DNA from 3 places in the Bacillus silvicola genome. Region 1 is predicted to be linked to each of the others. Evidence: predicted binding sites of a transcription regulator. Region 1 holds the regulator's gene; each other region holds the start of a gene.
The links. Region 1 encodes Rex, which represses fermentation and respiration genes when NADH is low (regulators of the CRP and FNR family bind a similar motif). Its sites were predicted from a motif close to TTGTGAAATATTTCACAA; they were not measured.

Region 1 (5,112 bases):
TTTTGCCATAATAATTGACCCCCTTGGATTTTTAAAATGTATATAATTAACCGATAATTGCTAAAATGTCACTTTCACGTAAAATCAAGTAGTCTGTACCTTCGTATTTCACTTCAGTACCTGCATATTTTGAGAAGATGATAAGATCACCTGCTGCTACCTCTAAAGCAACACGCTCACCATTTTCAAGCACTCGGCCTGTACCTACTGCAATAACTTTACCCTCTTGTGGTTTTTCTTTTGCAGTGTCTGGTAATACAATACCACTTGCTGTTTTTTCTTCTGCTTGAACAAGTTCAATTACAACGCGATCACCTAATGGCTTTAGCATGAACAATAACCTCCTCATTTTGTTATGTGAATTTTATTTATTAGCACTCAAGTCACCCGAGTGCTAACACACTTATAATAATAAATAATCTCAATTTCTTTTGCAAGTAAAAAAATCATAATTTTTTCGCAAATTACTATATAAACTTTTCTATATAGAATCCTACTTCTACTACCTTTACTATATGAATCGTTGTTTCCACTACTCGTATGTTACAATATGAAAGGACACCCTAAGTTGTTTTCGCTACACACACAACTTTTTCCTGTCTTCTATTATCATTTCAAATGAGGATTTACGAAAAAAACATAATTTAAGTGACAGTTTATATCGTAGGTAGCATATTTACATGTTATCCTACCTTATCTCATACACTAGAGTTAGAAAGGATGGTTAAACCCTTTGAAAAAACAATATTGGTGGGTTATCGTTACATACATTTTAATGCAGTTATCTTCAATTGCCGGATTACCACTTCTCTTGAAAACTGGACTTTATGATAATAAGGGATTTACTAGAGAGGAGAAATTCCAACTCATAACTGGCCATTGGGCAATCATTAGCTTCTTTATTGCATTATGTATCGTACTTTGGTTACTTAGAACAGATATTCGTGACAGGCATTTAGATAAAATGCGCTCTACTGTTCCAGCTACAATTGGATGGATTTTTATCGGGTTTTTCTTAGCATTTTTCTCACAAAGTATTGCTGGTATGATCGAAATGTATGTATTAGGTATTAAACCTGGATCTGAAAATACAGCAAGACTTATGGATATCGCAAGAACAACACCTTGGTTCCTTATTGTTGTATCTATTATAGGGCCAATTTTAGAAGAAATCGTATTTAGAAAAATTTTATTTGGTACACTTTATAAGAAGTTTAACTTCTTTATTGCCGCTATTATTAGTTCCCTTGTATTTGCGGCGATTCATTTTGATTTTACTCACTTATTGGTATACACTGCTATGGGGCTCGTATTCGCCTTTTTATATGTAAAAACGAAGCGTATTATCGTTCCAATTGCAGCCCATGTTGCAATGAATACATTAGTTGCAGTTGCTCAAGTTTTAGTAAGCAATGAACAAATTCAAGAAATGATTAAAGAAGCTGAAAAAATGCAAGGCTTTATCGGAGGATTTTTTGTATGAGAAACTCACCATTGTTCATGGCTGCATTGTATTTTCTTCTTGGATGTATCTTTACACGTTTCGCCATTACGAACGTAACAGATACAATCTGGAATATGTGGACAATACTATTTGCAGTTATGGCAACAATTGATTTTAATTTGGCACTTCGCCTTATCTTAGTTAAATTCACAAAGAAAAAACAATAATAAAACGCAGAGGTCGCTTCCTCTGCGTTTTATTGTGGATAATTCTTCAAAAAGTACACAAGTGTTTGTAACTCTACAGCTAAATCAATATGATGAATTCTTATATTCTCTGACACATTTAAGCGTGCTGGTGTGAAATTTAAAATACCATGCACGTTCGTTTCTGCCAATCTATCTGCCACAGATTGTGCTACTGTAGCGGGTACTGTTAATATTGCCACTTGTATATCAGTTGATAAACGTTCTTCTAGTTCATCCAAATGATATACAGGAATGCCTCCGATTTCTGTTCCAACTTTCTCTTCACTAACGTCAAACGCCATTTCAATTTTTGTATTATTGTTTTTCGTGAAATTATAATGTAAGAAAGCGGTCCCTAAATTACCTACTCCAATAAGTGCTACACGTGTTATATCATCTTGGTCGAGTGTTTCACGGAAAAATGATAATAAATAATTTACGTTATATCCATAACCTTTTTTCCCTAACGCTCCAAAATATGAAAAATCTCTTCGAATAGTTGCGGAATCAACCTTTACCGCTTCACTCAATTCGGCTGATGAAACACGTTGCTTACCAGAAAGAGATAAGTTTTGGATAAATCGATAGTATAGAGGCAATCGTTTGGCAGTGGCCTGTGGAATTTTTTGCTGATCCATATAACCTCTCCTCTCTTCCTATCTTTATTCATATACTTGAATCAAATACAAAAGTTTAGCACTCATGAATTTCCTTGTATAATAAAGAGAAGAAGTATTCTCTCTTTATTTTAAACTATACACTATTTTTAGTATGATTGAGAAATATAAACATGGCAAAGTTAAGAAATTATTTGAGGTGAAAACATTGATTTTATTACAAGTAAACGCGCTTTCGAAATTATACGGTGCAGAAACGATTCTTGCAAACATAAAATTGGAAGTACAAACGAAAGATCGTATCGCACTAGTCGGACGAAATGGAGCCGGAAAATCTACATTATTAAAAATAATAGCTGGTGAGTTATCTCATGATGGTGGTGAAATTATAAAACCAAAAGATGTCTCAATGGGGTATTTAGCTCAAAATACCGGATTAGAAACGTCTTTAACAATTTGGGATGAAATGTTAACCGTCTTTACACACTTGCAGCAAATGGAGACAAAACTTCGAAGGCTAGAGCAAGAGATGGGCAAAGAAGAAAACTTTTCAAATGCAGCTATATACGAGAAATTATTAGCTGATTATGATCAATTACAATTAGATTATAAAGATCAAGGTGGCTATCAGTACGAAGCGGATATCCGCTCGATTTTAAGCGGTCTTGGCTTCCCAGTTGAAATGCACCAGACGACAATTTCTACATTAAGTGGTGGGCAAAAAACACGATTAGCTCTTGGTAAATTATTATTAACTAAACCAGATTTACTTATTTTAGACGAGCCTACAAACCATTTGGACATTGAAACATTAACTTGGCTTGAACAATATTTACAAGGTTATCCTGGCGCAATTTTAATCGTTTCCCATGACCGTTATTTCTTAGATAAACTCGTTACACAGGTATACGAAATTTCTAATAAGGAAAGCAAACGATTTGTTGGTAACTACAGTAAATATTTAGACTTAAAATCGGCACTATACGAGCAAGAGATGAAACGGTATGAAAAACAACAGGATGAAATTGCTAAACTTGAAGACTTTGTGCAAAAAAATATAGCTCGTGCATCTACAACAAAGCGCGCTCAAAGTCGCCGTAAACAATTAGACAGAATGGAATTATTAACTAGACCATTGGGCGATTCTAAGTCAGCTTCCTTCCACTTTGATATTGAAAAACAAAGCGGAAATGATGTTTTACAAGTGAAAGATGCAACTATTGGCTATGATGAAGATCCGATTATTGAACATGTAACTATGCGCTTAACTCGTGGGGATAGTGTTGCTTTAGTTGGACCGAACGGAATTGGGAAATCCACATTGTTAAAATCACTTGTGAATAAGTTACCTCTACTAAATGGTGATGTTTCTTTCGGATCAAATGTATCTGTTGGTTATTATGATCAAGAACAAGCTAACTTAACATCTTCTAAGCGAGTTTTAAATGAACTATGGGATGAATATCCTCTGCAACCTGAAAAAGAAATTCGCACTATACTAGGCAACTTTTTATTCACAGGGGATGATGTACTAAAGCCAGTATCTTCTCTTAGTGGTGGACAAAAAGCCCGATTAGCTCTCGCAAAGCTTATGATGCAAAAATCAAATTTACTAATTCTTGATGAGCCAACGAACCATCTTGATTTAAATAGTAAAGAAATTCTAGAGAATGCTTTAATTGATTATCCAGGTACTCTTCTATTCGTCTCTCATGACCGCTACTTTATTAATCGTGTAACGACAACCGTTGTTGAGTTATCAACAGAAGGTGCACAAGAATATTTAGGTGACTACGATTACTACGTTGAAAAGAAGAATGAAATGATTGAACGTGCAGAATTTGAACAACAAGAACAGCAAGAAAATCAGGCACCTGTTCAAAAAACTGTAGCTCAAGAAAAATTAAATTATCTCGAAGAAAAAGAGCGTAAACAATTAGAGCGTCAACGCACTCGGAAAATTGAGGAGCTAGAACAAAACATCGTAGAATTTGAAGAAGAAATTGCTACATTAGAAGATCAGCTTTGCTTACCAGAAATATATGCAGATTATGAAAAGGCTAGTGAAATTACATCTAAAAAGCAAACACTACAAGAACAACTTGAAGCTTGTATGGCAGAATGGGAAGAACTGCATATATAAGTGAACTTAAACAAAAAGGATGTCTCGTACGTCGAGGATGTGTGAGACATCCTTTTTATTTTCTATTTTAAAATCAGTGCCTTAGCACATGAAATTATATCAATGATTTTTTGAATATATATACCGTAACTTAAAATATATGAATGATTCGACAAGAACTATCGTTTTACCGACAAAGATTGACAATAGTAGCAACCTATATAATAAGAGGCGGATGTTTCAAAAGTTTTTTGGGGATATCTTCTTGTTTTTTATTTCCCGAAAAAGAATATCTTTAAAGGTCAGACCTCATCCGCTTTATCCACAAGTTTATACACATATCCACCTTTATAAAATAGACATTAAAATAACTTTTCCACATTATCCACATTCTATAAAAAAGTTATACACATTTTATATACACAACAAAACCCATATTATCAACAGATAACATGGGTTTTGTCCACAGGTTGTGGTTAATTTTGTGTATAACTATGCTTCAATATCTAATCCTGGATTTGCATTTAAAGCTAATGTCGCACGTTTTCCTTGTTCGTATGCAATTGTACCTGCAGCTGCAATCATCGCTGCATTATCTGTGCATAAAGATAGAGGCGGGATAATTAGCTCTATATTTTCTTTTTGTGCAAATTCTGCTTCTAAACGTGCACGAAGCCCTTT
Region 2 (5,112 bases), 740 kb from region 1:
TACGTTCGCCCTCGCTATATAATCATGTGAAAGGGCTACAGGATGTCCGGAAAAATCTTGGTATTTACGGCATAGAACAGCTGCATAACAGACTGGAAGAGGCGGCCTCGGGTAAAAGCGTGGATGAAGCAATTCATGCATTAGGAGAAGCGTACGTAGCATTCGTCCGAAAACATCCTGGGTTGTATGAAGCAACCTTTTCACGAGATGAAGAAGTAAGAAAAGCAGGTGACGGAATTGTAGAGCTTTGTCTTCGGATTTTACAACAATACGGCTTAGAAGGAGAGAATGCACTTCATGCGACACGCGGATTCAGAAGTATTTGTCATGGATTTGCGTCGATTGAACAGCAGGGGGGATTTGGTTTGCCGCTAGATTTAGATATAAGTTTACATTTATTATTGGAAACGTTTATTAAAGGATTACATGTAATGAGAGATTGAATAAGAGGAAACCTTAGAAGTGATTCTAAGGTTTTTTAGTGCATATAACCAAAAAAGAAATAAATACTCAATCGTGAATGAGCAAAGAAAGATAGGAGTATTCTATGCAAAATTTAACAGGGCTTGAAAATGAGAAGGAGCCCCTACTGATTTAGAGGCTCTTTCTTGCTAAATAATATTATTTAGCAGGCTTTAGAAAAATATATATTGCTAAGAAAAAATTGAAAAACGTAAATACGAAAGGGTCGTGGCTTGACTCAGAATCATAAGCTTCTTGGCTTTTTGTAAGAAAATCGTGGATTTTCATAGTCATTGCTCCTTTGTTATGTAGAGTTTATAAAAGGTAGTTTTTTTAAAAAAACTACCGCTTACTAATTGAGTTGTATTAATAAATAATAAGAAAAATGTAGTGTTACGATTTTTATAGTTGTTAAGTGCAATGAACAAAAGATAAATGAGAAATAACATATGCAAAGGTATAGAAGTGAATAGTGGTTTTAAAGTTAATACATCGATTAAAAGTTTTACATATAAGATTGCATAAACGATAAAGAAGATAACTTTAAATTTACTTTGCATAAGTACATCTTCTTAATATGATTTGTGCGTTAATTATGTAGTTATCATAAGGGGATATTTTTAAAAATTGTATTTTTCTGTAATTATAACATTTTTCTGTTTTTATAAATAGATGTGTTTGGTTTTAGTATGAAGGAAATTTTAGAAAGTTTTTAATGAATATGATTTGAAAAGAATCAAATAATAAATGGTGAATGAAAGAAGAAAGGTAGGAGTATTCTATGCAAAATTTAACAGAGCTTGAAGTAGAAAACTTACGTCATTTAATTGGTGGACACGCAACAATTATTAACAAGTTAGACCAGTATGCACAGGCTTGTACAGATCCACAGTTGAAACAAATGCTACAAAAAGATGCGCAAGATGCACGAAATACGAAACAGCAATTAATGACTTTCCTAGGATAGGAGGAAGCAACAGATGAATGAAAAAGATATGGTAAATGATTATTTAGCAGGATTAAATGCAAGTTTAACAAGTTATGCAAATTATATTTCTCAGTCTGATAATGAACAGTTACATCAAACGTTAATCCAAATTCGTAATCAAGATGAGATGCGCCAACGCAATATGTATGAGTACGCAAAGCAAAAGAGTTATTACAAGCCGGCAGCACCTGCTAATCCAATGATTGTACAACAATTAAAAAGCCAATTAAGTGCGGAATAGTGTGATGAATGAAACGAGCGAATGGATTCGCTCGTTTTTTTTGTTTGGTATATGTCAATAAATATATAATAAATATTTTTCCAGTTGTAACAAATATGACGAAAATTGAATATAACAATTCACAAAAAGGACAAAAGTTTGTTCAATATTTCACAAAGTATCCATGGTTTCTATCGTGGGAATCTCTATAATTAGGAGTGTAAAGAACAAAAGAAATAGACTACATAATCAATTGGGAGAGATTGCTATGAATAGAAACACAAGAAAAATTGCAATTATCGGTACTGGATTAGTTGGATCAAGCTGTGCGTATTCCATTGTAAACCAAGGGATTTGCGAAGAGCTATTGTTAATTGATATAAATCATGAACGTGCAGTTGGAGAAGCGATGGATTTATCGCACTGCATTAACTTTACAAATACAAGAACAAAAGTATATGCAGGAAGTTATGAAGACTGCAAAGATATGGACATTGTTATTATTACAGCAGGACCAGCACCGAAGCCTGGACAAAGCCGTTTAGACACTTTAGGAGCAAGCGCTAAGATTATGGAAAGCATTGTTGGCGGCGTAATGGAAAGTGGATTTGATGGCATTTTCTTAATCGCATCGAACCCAGTTGACATTATTACATATCAAGTTTGGAAATTATCTGGTTTGCCAAGACATCGTGTACTTGGTACTGGTACATCACTAGATTCTTCTCGCTTAAGAACAATTTTATCTGAAATGTTACATGTAGACCCTCGTAGTATTCATGGGTATTCTTTAGGAGAACATGGTGATTCTCAAATGGTTGCTTGGTCTCATGTAACTGTTGGTGGAAAACCAATTCTGCAAATTTTAGAGGAACAAAAAGAACGCTTAGGTGAAATAGATTTAGATGAAATTGTTGAGAAGACTGCAAAAGCTGGATGGGAAATTTATAAGCGCAAAGGAACTACTTATTACGGAATTGGAAATTCTTTAGCTTATATTGCACGCTCAATTTTCAATGATGATCACCGTGTTATCGCTGTTTCAGCTATTTTAGATGGTGAATATGGCGAATACGATATTTGTACAGGAGTACCGGCAATTATTACTAGAGACGGTATAAGAGAAGTTGTAGAACTAAACTTATCAGAAGATGAAGAAAGTCGCTTTGCAAAATCAAACGATGTTTTGCGCGATTATATGAAAACAGTTGGTTACTAACTTATAGGAGAAGGTGAAACAAATGAAGGAATATATAATGTCTCGTGTGTTTAAAGCTTCTGCCGGAATCGCACAGGGTATTTTCGTATCCCTCGGAATTGGTTTACTAATCGAAAATATAGGAAGAATTGTTGATATCCCATTACTTATTACAATCGGAGTTGTTGCAAAATCACTTATGGCACCAGCAATTGGAGCCGGGATTGCTTTTATGCTCGGTGCAAACGGACTCGTAATTTTCTCAGCGATGGTAGCTGGAGCAATTGGAGCTGGTTCAATTTCAATTACTGAAGCCGGTCTCATCATTAAAACAGGTGAACCAATCGGTGCATTATTAACAGCGACTTTAGCAGTTTATATTGGTAAACGATTAAGTGGAAAAACTGCTTTAGATATGATGCTCGTTCCATTTGCAGCAATATTAGGTTCTGGTTTAGTCGGTATTTGGTTAGCTCAAAATATTAGCCCAGTTTTAAATACAGTTGGAGCATTCATTAAAGATAGTTCAGCTGGTAGCCCATTTATCGCTTCTATCGTGATTGCTGTAGTTTGGGGACTATTACTTATCTCTCCAGCTTCATCAGCTGCTTTAGCGATAGCGCTTAGCTTAGATGGCGTTGCAGGCGGTGCAGCACTTGCAGGATGTGTTGCTCAATTTATCGGATTCTCTGTTATTTCAGCGAAAGAAAATAATTTAGGCGGCATATTAGCTCAAGCACTCTGTACTCCAAAAGTACAGTTGCCTAATATTACTAAAAATCCAATGATTCTCGTCCCAACTGTCGTCGCCAGTGCTATAGTAGGCCCAGTATCAGCATTAATTTTCCAACTGGAAGCAGGGAAAGAAATTGCAGGTCTCGGATTAAGTTCTCTTATCGCACCAATTAATTTAATTTCCAGCCAAGGATGGGAAGTTGTCCCAGCGATGGTAATCACTTATATCATCATTCCAGTAGCTGTTTCTTATATACTTTACATTGCTCTTAAAAAAGCAGGTCGTATTCATTCTGGTGATATGACTGTACCGCAATCTTAAATTGAAAATCTCCTTAATAATAGAGAAAAGCAGACTGAAGAAGCCACAGTCTGCTTTTTACATTTTATGATTGTGTTTTACTGGAACACGTACGGTTTCTTTTGCTAATAACAACTGAACGCCGAAGTAAAGTATGCTTGCAAGCGTCATTCCAGAAACGGCATCTACAAAAGCATGTTGCTTCGTAAATAGCGTTGATAAAATAATAAGCGTACCGAAGAACGTAAGGATGTAATACTCAAAAGCATGCTGTTCTCTACGCTTAAAGGCAGCTAACATAATTACAAATGTTGTAAGGACATGAATGCTTGGGAAACAGTTTACTGGTTGATCAATACTATAAATATAGCGGACTAGTTCGGAAAATACGTCTGTTCCAACGACTGTTGGACGTGGTACAGTTGTCTGCCAAAAATAATAAATAGAAAAACAAGCAAGCTTTCCAAGAATAACACTACTTAAAGTGACATAATATTGCTTTCGATCAGCAAAGCAGTAATAAATAAGTGCGCCGTATAAGTAAGGAAACCAAAGTAAATAAGGAATAATAAATGCTTTAACAAATGGAATCCAATCATCTACTACAGTTGTGACATCCACTGCGTGTACAGTAGATTTATTTAATACATCGTAAAGGGGACTTACGAGTACGAGTAGAAGTATATAACTTAACGGAAGAAAAGATGAAAGTTTAAAATTCTTCATGATAAGCTCCTATGTTTTAGTAATGTAAGTAAATTCAATTGATTATAATATAGAAAATCCAATTGGGCTATCGATTTCACTTACATTTTCTTGAATTTACCTTACACTTTTGTCACTTGACTTAAAAGAGGGAGAGGGTGCTAAATGAAGCGTTCATTTTATTTCTTAGTTTTTATATTGTTATGCCTAGTGGCTACTGGGTGTGCCAAAGATAAAGAAGGAGAGAAATTAGAATATAACGGGAGAGCACTCGTAATTGGAGTTGTTGGTGAAAAACCGAAAGATACGTTTAGAAATATAAAGTTTGAAAGTGTAAAATTAGAAGAGATGCAGGAGAAATCAGCAAAGGTTGATGGTTTTCTCGTCATGAAAGAATATTTTCAAGAAGCATCAAAGGAACAGTATACGGACTTATTTTTATCATTAAAGAAACCAGTGTTTTTTATCGGTTTAAAGGATAGACCATACTTGATTTTTACTAA
Region 3 (5,112 bases), on a different contig from region 1:
TCCATTAAAGATACGCTCATTGTCAAATCTTTAACGATTACCATTATTTCAATTTCGTTTATTTTTCTTTCTATTTTAATTTTAAGCATCACTGAACGAGTTCCTTTATTAATGAGTGCTTTTGAAGTATTTTCAGCATTTGGAACTGTCGGCCTTAGCATGAATTTGACGCCACACTTAACAATCATCGGCAAAACAATTATTATCTTTATGATGTTTTTTGGAAAGATGGGGCCTTTAACATTAGCCTTTTCATTTGCACGTAAAAAACAAAGAAAAATAAAATATCCAAACGAAGATATTTTAACAGGTTGACAACCGTATAAATTATCCATATAATGAGAGTACAATAGCATATCTCCAAAGGGGAGTAGCGTCCAAGAACTATTTCTTGGAAACAAAGTCGTCATTACGTAGAACTTAGTTCTTCCGGCTTTGTTGGCATTTTCATTACATATGTCTAGCAAGACCTTTGCCTATCAACGGCAGAGGTCTTTTTTGTTTTTATCAATTCCTTCCACCGTTGATGCGCAGGAGTATGGGGAAGCTAAGCAGTGGGGAACTTCTTCACTTGTTTAGCATTTATAGAAATGAGAGGAGAATGTACATGGATGTATCATTATTATTGGAGTATGGTTGGGTATTACTCATCCTAATTGCACTAGAGGGGATTTTAGCGGCTGATAACGCTCTCGTTCTCGCAATCATGGTAAAACATTTACCAGAAGAAAAACGAAAGAAAGCACTATTTTATGGATTAGCTGGGGCATTTGTTTTCCGATTCGGATCATTATTTATGATTTCGTTCTTAGTCGATGTATGGCAAGTGCAAGCAATCGGTGCCATTTACCTTATGTTTATCGCTGGTAATCACTTATTTAAAACGTATGTTAAAAAGAATACGGATGAAGATACAGAAGAAAAAGAAGCAAAGAAAAAACAAGAGAACTTTTGGTGGACTGTATTTAAAGTCGAGGTTGCTGATATTGCCTTCGCAGTCGATTCAATTTTAGCTGCTGTTGCATTAGCAATGACTTTACCAAAAACAGGATTAGGTACAATTGGTAGTCTTGATACTGGGCAATTCGTTGTTATCTTTGTAGGTGGACTTATCGGATTAGTCATTATGCGATTTGCAGCAACTGCTTTCGTACAAATATTAAAACGTAAACCAGGACTTGAAACTGCAGCATTCTTAATTGTAGGTTGGGTTGGTGTGAAGTTAGCAATCTATACATTAGCACACCCTGCATTAAATGTAATTCCGCATTCATTCCCAGAATCTACTCCGTGGAAACTTACATTCTGGATTGTATTAGTTGGAATCGCAGTTGGCGGTTGGTTCTTCTCGAAAGAAGTAGAAGTAAAAGTAGAAAAGAATTTAGACGAAAAAGCGCTGTAATTACAGCGCTTTTTCTTTTTTGTTTCAATTCCCTCTCTATTTTTAGAAAAAATTCCATTATACTACCTTTTGTAATCGCTTTCTTAATTTATGTATGTCCTTTTTGTGAAACATTGCACAAACTTATTGAAACTGTGAACAATTCCATGTACTTTATTCTTATAAGGAGTATTTATAGATGATGTACTAAAGGAGCGTATTACTCATGCTAGAACAAGGATTAGACTATGTTGTAAAACTGGCTAAGAACAAAAAGCAAATGCTAGATACAAATCCAATGCAATATTTCATTCGTGCTGCACTTGCTGGTATTTATATCGGTTTTGTTATTGTACTATGTTTTAAGTTAGGTAACTTTTTTCACATTGCAGATTCACCAGCAACTTATTTAGCTGCTTCCATGTTTTTCGGAATTGCTCTCGTACTTATTATGTATGGCGGTGCTGAATTATTTACTGGAAATACAATGTATTTCACAGTGGCAACTTTACGAAAAGAAACAACGATTTCTGATACACTTCGTAACTGGATTGCTTGTTATGCAGGTAACTTAGCTGGCGCTTTATTCTTTGCCCTACTATTTTACGCAACTGGCATTTTCGGAGCAATCGATCACGGTCATTTAATGAATACAGTCGTTGAAGGAAAAATGAACACACCTACAATGCAATTATTCTTTAAAGCGATTTTATGTAACTGGCTCGTATGTCTTGCCTGCTTCTTACCTTCTCAAGTAAAAGGTGATACAGCAAAAATATTGATGATAATGATGCTCGTTTTCACATTCTTCTTATCTGGCTATGAGCATAGTATTGCAAACTTATCATTGTTTGCCTTATCTTTAGTTTCACCACATCCTGATACAATTACTTTCGCTGGGGCTATTCATAACTTAATTCCAGTTACAATCGGTAACATTATTGGCGGATCGGTATTTGTCGGTATGGTATATCATTACTTAACAAAGAAAGCACCTGTTGCTAAACAAGAAGAAACTGAATTAGTAGCAGCTCAAACAGAGGAAATTATTCCTTTACAAGCACATATGAAACATTAAAAACTCCAAAGTTTTGCTTTGGAGTTTTTAGCTCCCTACATATTTCAAGACAATACAAGGATTAATTTCCCCTTCTTCCTTCCCTCTCTTTATTCTCTGTTTCATCTGATGCATGCCGATGACATCATTTGTATGAAGGTGAATCTCATTTGCATATAAACCTTCCCTACAGAAAGCTTCTACAAAATCTAACCCACTTTTTTTTCGCCATCCCATATTAAAATCAAGGGAAATAATATTTATCTCATTATCCCTAACCATACGCAAGGTAGATTCTACTGTAGTTGCCAAAACATATCCGTACGGGCAACTTCTTTGATCATCCATATATACATTCATTTTCTATCTCTCCTCTATTTTGCATACATGACCAATACGTAACATATTGCTCCAAGGCTAATAAAAGGTCCAAACGGAATTGGAGTTCTTACCTTTATACGTTTTAATGCTATACCTATTCCGAAAAAACAAAGACTAAGGAAAGATGCTAAAAATAAAGTTATAAAAATGCCTTTCACTCCTATTATAAATCCGAGTAATGAAAGTAATTTCACATCACCTCCGCCAAGACCCGCTGGATAAATCTTTTGCATGCAATATAACAAAATAAATATAGTTCCACTACCAGCTATACTATCTATCCAAGTAACTAACGGTACAAAAACACATTCTAAAATAAGCAAAAAAGCAAACCAAATTAAAATACGATTAGGTATTAACATATATACTAAATCTGTAACTGAAATAATAAGCAGTAAAGAAATGAGCGATAAAATGATTATGAGCTCCTGTTCTATTCCAATTACATATACAGTAAGAAAAAATAAACTCCCTGTAACGAACTCAAATACTATGTACAAACTTGAGATTTTTCTTTTACAACTCGTACAACGCCCTTTTTGTATACAAAATGAAATGATTGGAATAAGTTCTTTCGGCTTTAACGTATACTTGCAGTAGTGACAATACGAACGCGGTGTAATAATAGATTCACCTACTGGAACCCTCATTGCGATTACCATAAAAAAAGAACCAAACACCATCCCCACTAACAATGCATATAAATAAGTGAACATCCCTTCCTCTCCTTTCCAGAAGAACATAGCAAAAAAAGGAGAGAACTTCTACTTCATATTATCTTTATTCTATTAAAAAAGCAGGCCGTTTTCCGGCCTGCTTTCCCCTATTTTATACGATGAAATATACTGCTTTTAATGGTCCGTGAACTCCGACAACAAGGTTCATTTCAATATCTGCAGAGTTACTTGGTCCTGTTATAAAGTTAATACAAGATGCAACTGCTTCGCCATTTTCTACACGTGAGTTCATATCCTGAACTGCTTGCGTAATACGAGGTACAAGTGTTTCACGTGGAATAATAGCAAAGTATACAGTCGGTAAAAAGTGTAAAGAACGCCCTTGACCTTTATGACTCTGTACAACAATCGTACCAGATTCAGCTAAAGTATAATCACTAAATGCGATTCCAATATTCGCTTTTTCCGCTATACGCATATTCTCTTCTTTTTTCTCAGGATCCCATACATTTACTTCAACATTTTGCTTTGGAAGCTCTTCTTTAAATAAAGAAGTCAATCCATAGGAATCAAAACGTTCATCTGCTGATAACATAATAGGTCCCCCGCCGTTTTCGACGATTACCTTTTGAATATCTTCACGTAAACGGTCGTTTGTCGTTTCCACAACAGTTGTATGAATGTTTGTACATTGATTTTTAAATACTTCTAACAATTCTTCTTGTGAATAGTCCTTTAACGTTTCTACATTCACATTACTTTTCCATGCTGGACGTTCTACGCCTTCTGTTTTACGCGCGCGTCCAAGTTCTTTTGCGATATTATCTAGAAAGGACTCACGGTTTTGAATTAATCCTGTCATTATTTGTCCCCGCCTTTCTTATGATCTTTATACCAATCACGGAATCTTTCTTTACTTGGAGCCGGGAATTCACGAATATCTGTCCAGTTTTTAAGCGGTCCAACGCCTTTTGATACACGGTTACCAGATGTAAATGGACTCATTGCTGCTGGTGCCATTTTTGATCCCATTTTATATAAAGCTGCTGAAGAAGCACCCATACTAAACATTTTCATTGCTAATTTTTCTGCAAGTGGGGCACGGCCTTCTTGCTCAACGATAACTTGACGATGTTTTAATAATAAATCATGCAATGGAATTTTTACTGGACAAGCTTCTGTACATGCTCCGCATAAACTAGATGCATAAGGAAGTTCTTTGTAATCATCATATCCACCTAGAAGTGGTGTTAACACTGCACCAATTGGTCCTGAATATATAGAGCCGTATGAATGTCCACCAACGTGACGATATACAGGACATACGTTAACACAAGCAGCACAACGAATACATTGCAATACTGAACGGAATTCCGAGCCAAGAATTTGAGAGCGGCCATTATCAACAACGACTAAATGAAACTCTTCTGGTCCATCTACCTCTTCCTCTTGAATTGGTCCTGCTACTGTTACATAACTTGTTAATTTTTGACCTACTGCACTACGACATAGTAAACCAACTAAAACATCTAATTCTTCCATTGTCGGAACCATACGTTCCATACCCATTACTGCAATTTGAGTTTTTGGAATCGACATAACAAGATCGGCATTAC

Region 2: the regulator Rex is predicted to act here: its motif matches at 1,830-1,847, upstream of ACP6L7_RS30800 (L-lactate dehydrogenase).
Region 3: the regulator Rex is predicted to act here: its motif matches at 1,506-1,523, upstream of ACP6L7_RS05710 (formate/nitrite transporter family protein).

The regions. Positions count from the first base shown of each region.
Region 1 is NZ_JBNGVC010000013.1:948,186-953,297, forward strand. Features, by position in the region: gene groL (chaperonin GroEL) at 1-9, opposite strand, end outside; gene groES (co-chaperone GroES) at 47-331, opposite strand; gene ACP6L7_RS26915 (CPBP family intramembrane glutamic endopeptidase) at 734-1,483, shown strand; gene ACP6L7_RS26920 (YdiK family protein) at 1,480-1,671, shown strand; gene ACP6L7_RS26925 (redox-sensing transcriptional repressor Rex) at 1,701-2,330, opposite strand; gene ACP6L7_RS26930 (ABC-F family ATP-binding cassette domain-containing protein) at 2,518-4,452, shown strand; gene tsaD (tRNA (adenosine(37)-N6)-threonylcarbamoyltransferase complex transferase subunit TsaD) at 4,924-5,112, opposite strand, start outside.
Region 2 is NZ_JBNGVC010000013.1:1,689,848-1,694,959, forward strand. Features, by position in the region: gene ACP6L7_RS30785 (TetR/AcrR family transcriptional regulator) at 1-443, shown strand, start outside; gene ACP6L7_RS30790 (hypothetical protein) at 1,244-1,429, shown strand; gene ACP6L7_RS30795 (spore coat protein) at 1,443-1,691, shown strand; gene ACP6L7_RS30800 (L-lactate dehydrogenase) at 1,939-2,889, shown strand; gene ACP6L7_RS30805 (PTS sugar transporter subunit IIC) at 2,912-3,925, shown strand; gene ACP6L7_RS30810 (phosphatase PAP2 family protein) at 3,983-4,630, opposite strand; gene ACP6L7_RS30815 (hypothetical protein) at 4,775-5,112, shown strand, end outside.
Region 3 is NZ_JBNGVC010000001.1:1,076,270-1,081,381, forward strand. Features, by position in the region: gene ACP6L7_RS05700 (TrkH family potassium uptake protein) at 1-315, shown strand, start outside; yybP-ykoY riboswitch at 354-528, shown strand; gene ACP6L7_RS05705 (TerC family protein) at 608-1,402, shown strand; gene ACP6L7_RS05710 (formate/nitrite transporter family protein) at 1,608-2,459, shown strand; gene ACP6L7_RS05715 (cyclic-phosphate processing receiver domain-containing protein) at 2,487-2,798, opposite strand; gene ACP6L7_RS05720 (prepilin peptidase) at 2,813-3,535, opposite strand; gene ACP6L7_RS05725 (LutC/YkgG family protein) at 3,648-4,358, opposite strand; gene ACP6L7_RS05730 (LutB/LldF family L-lactate oxidation iron-sulfur protein) at 4,358-5,112, opposite strand, start outside.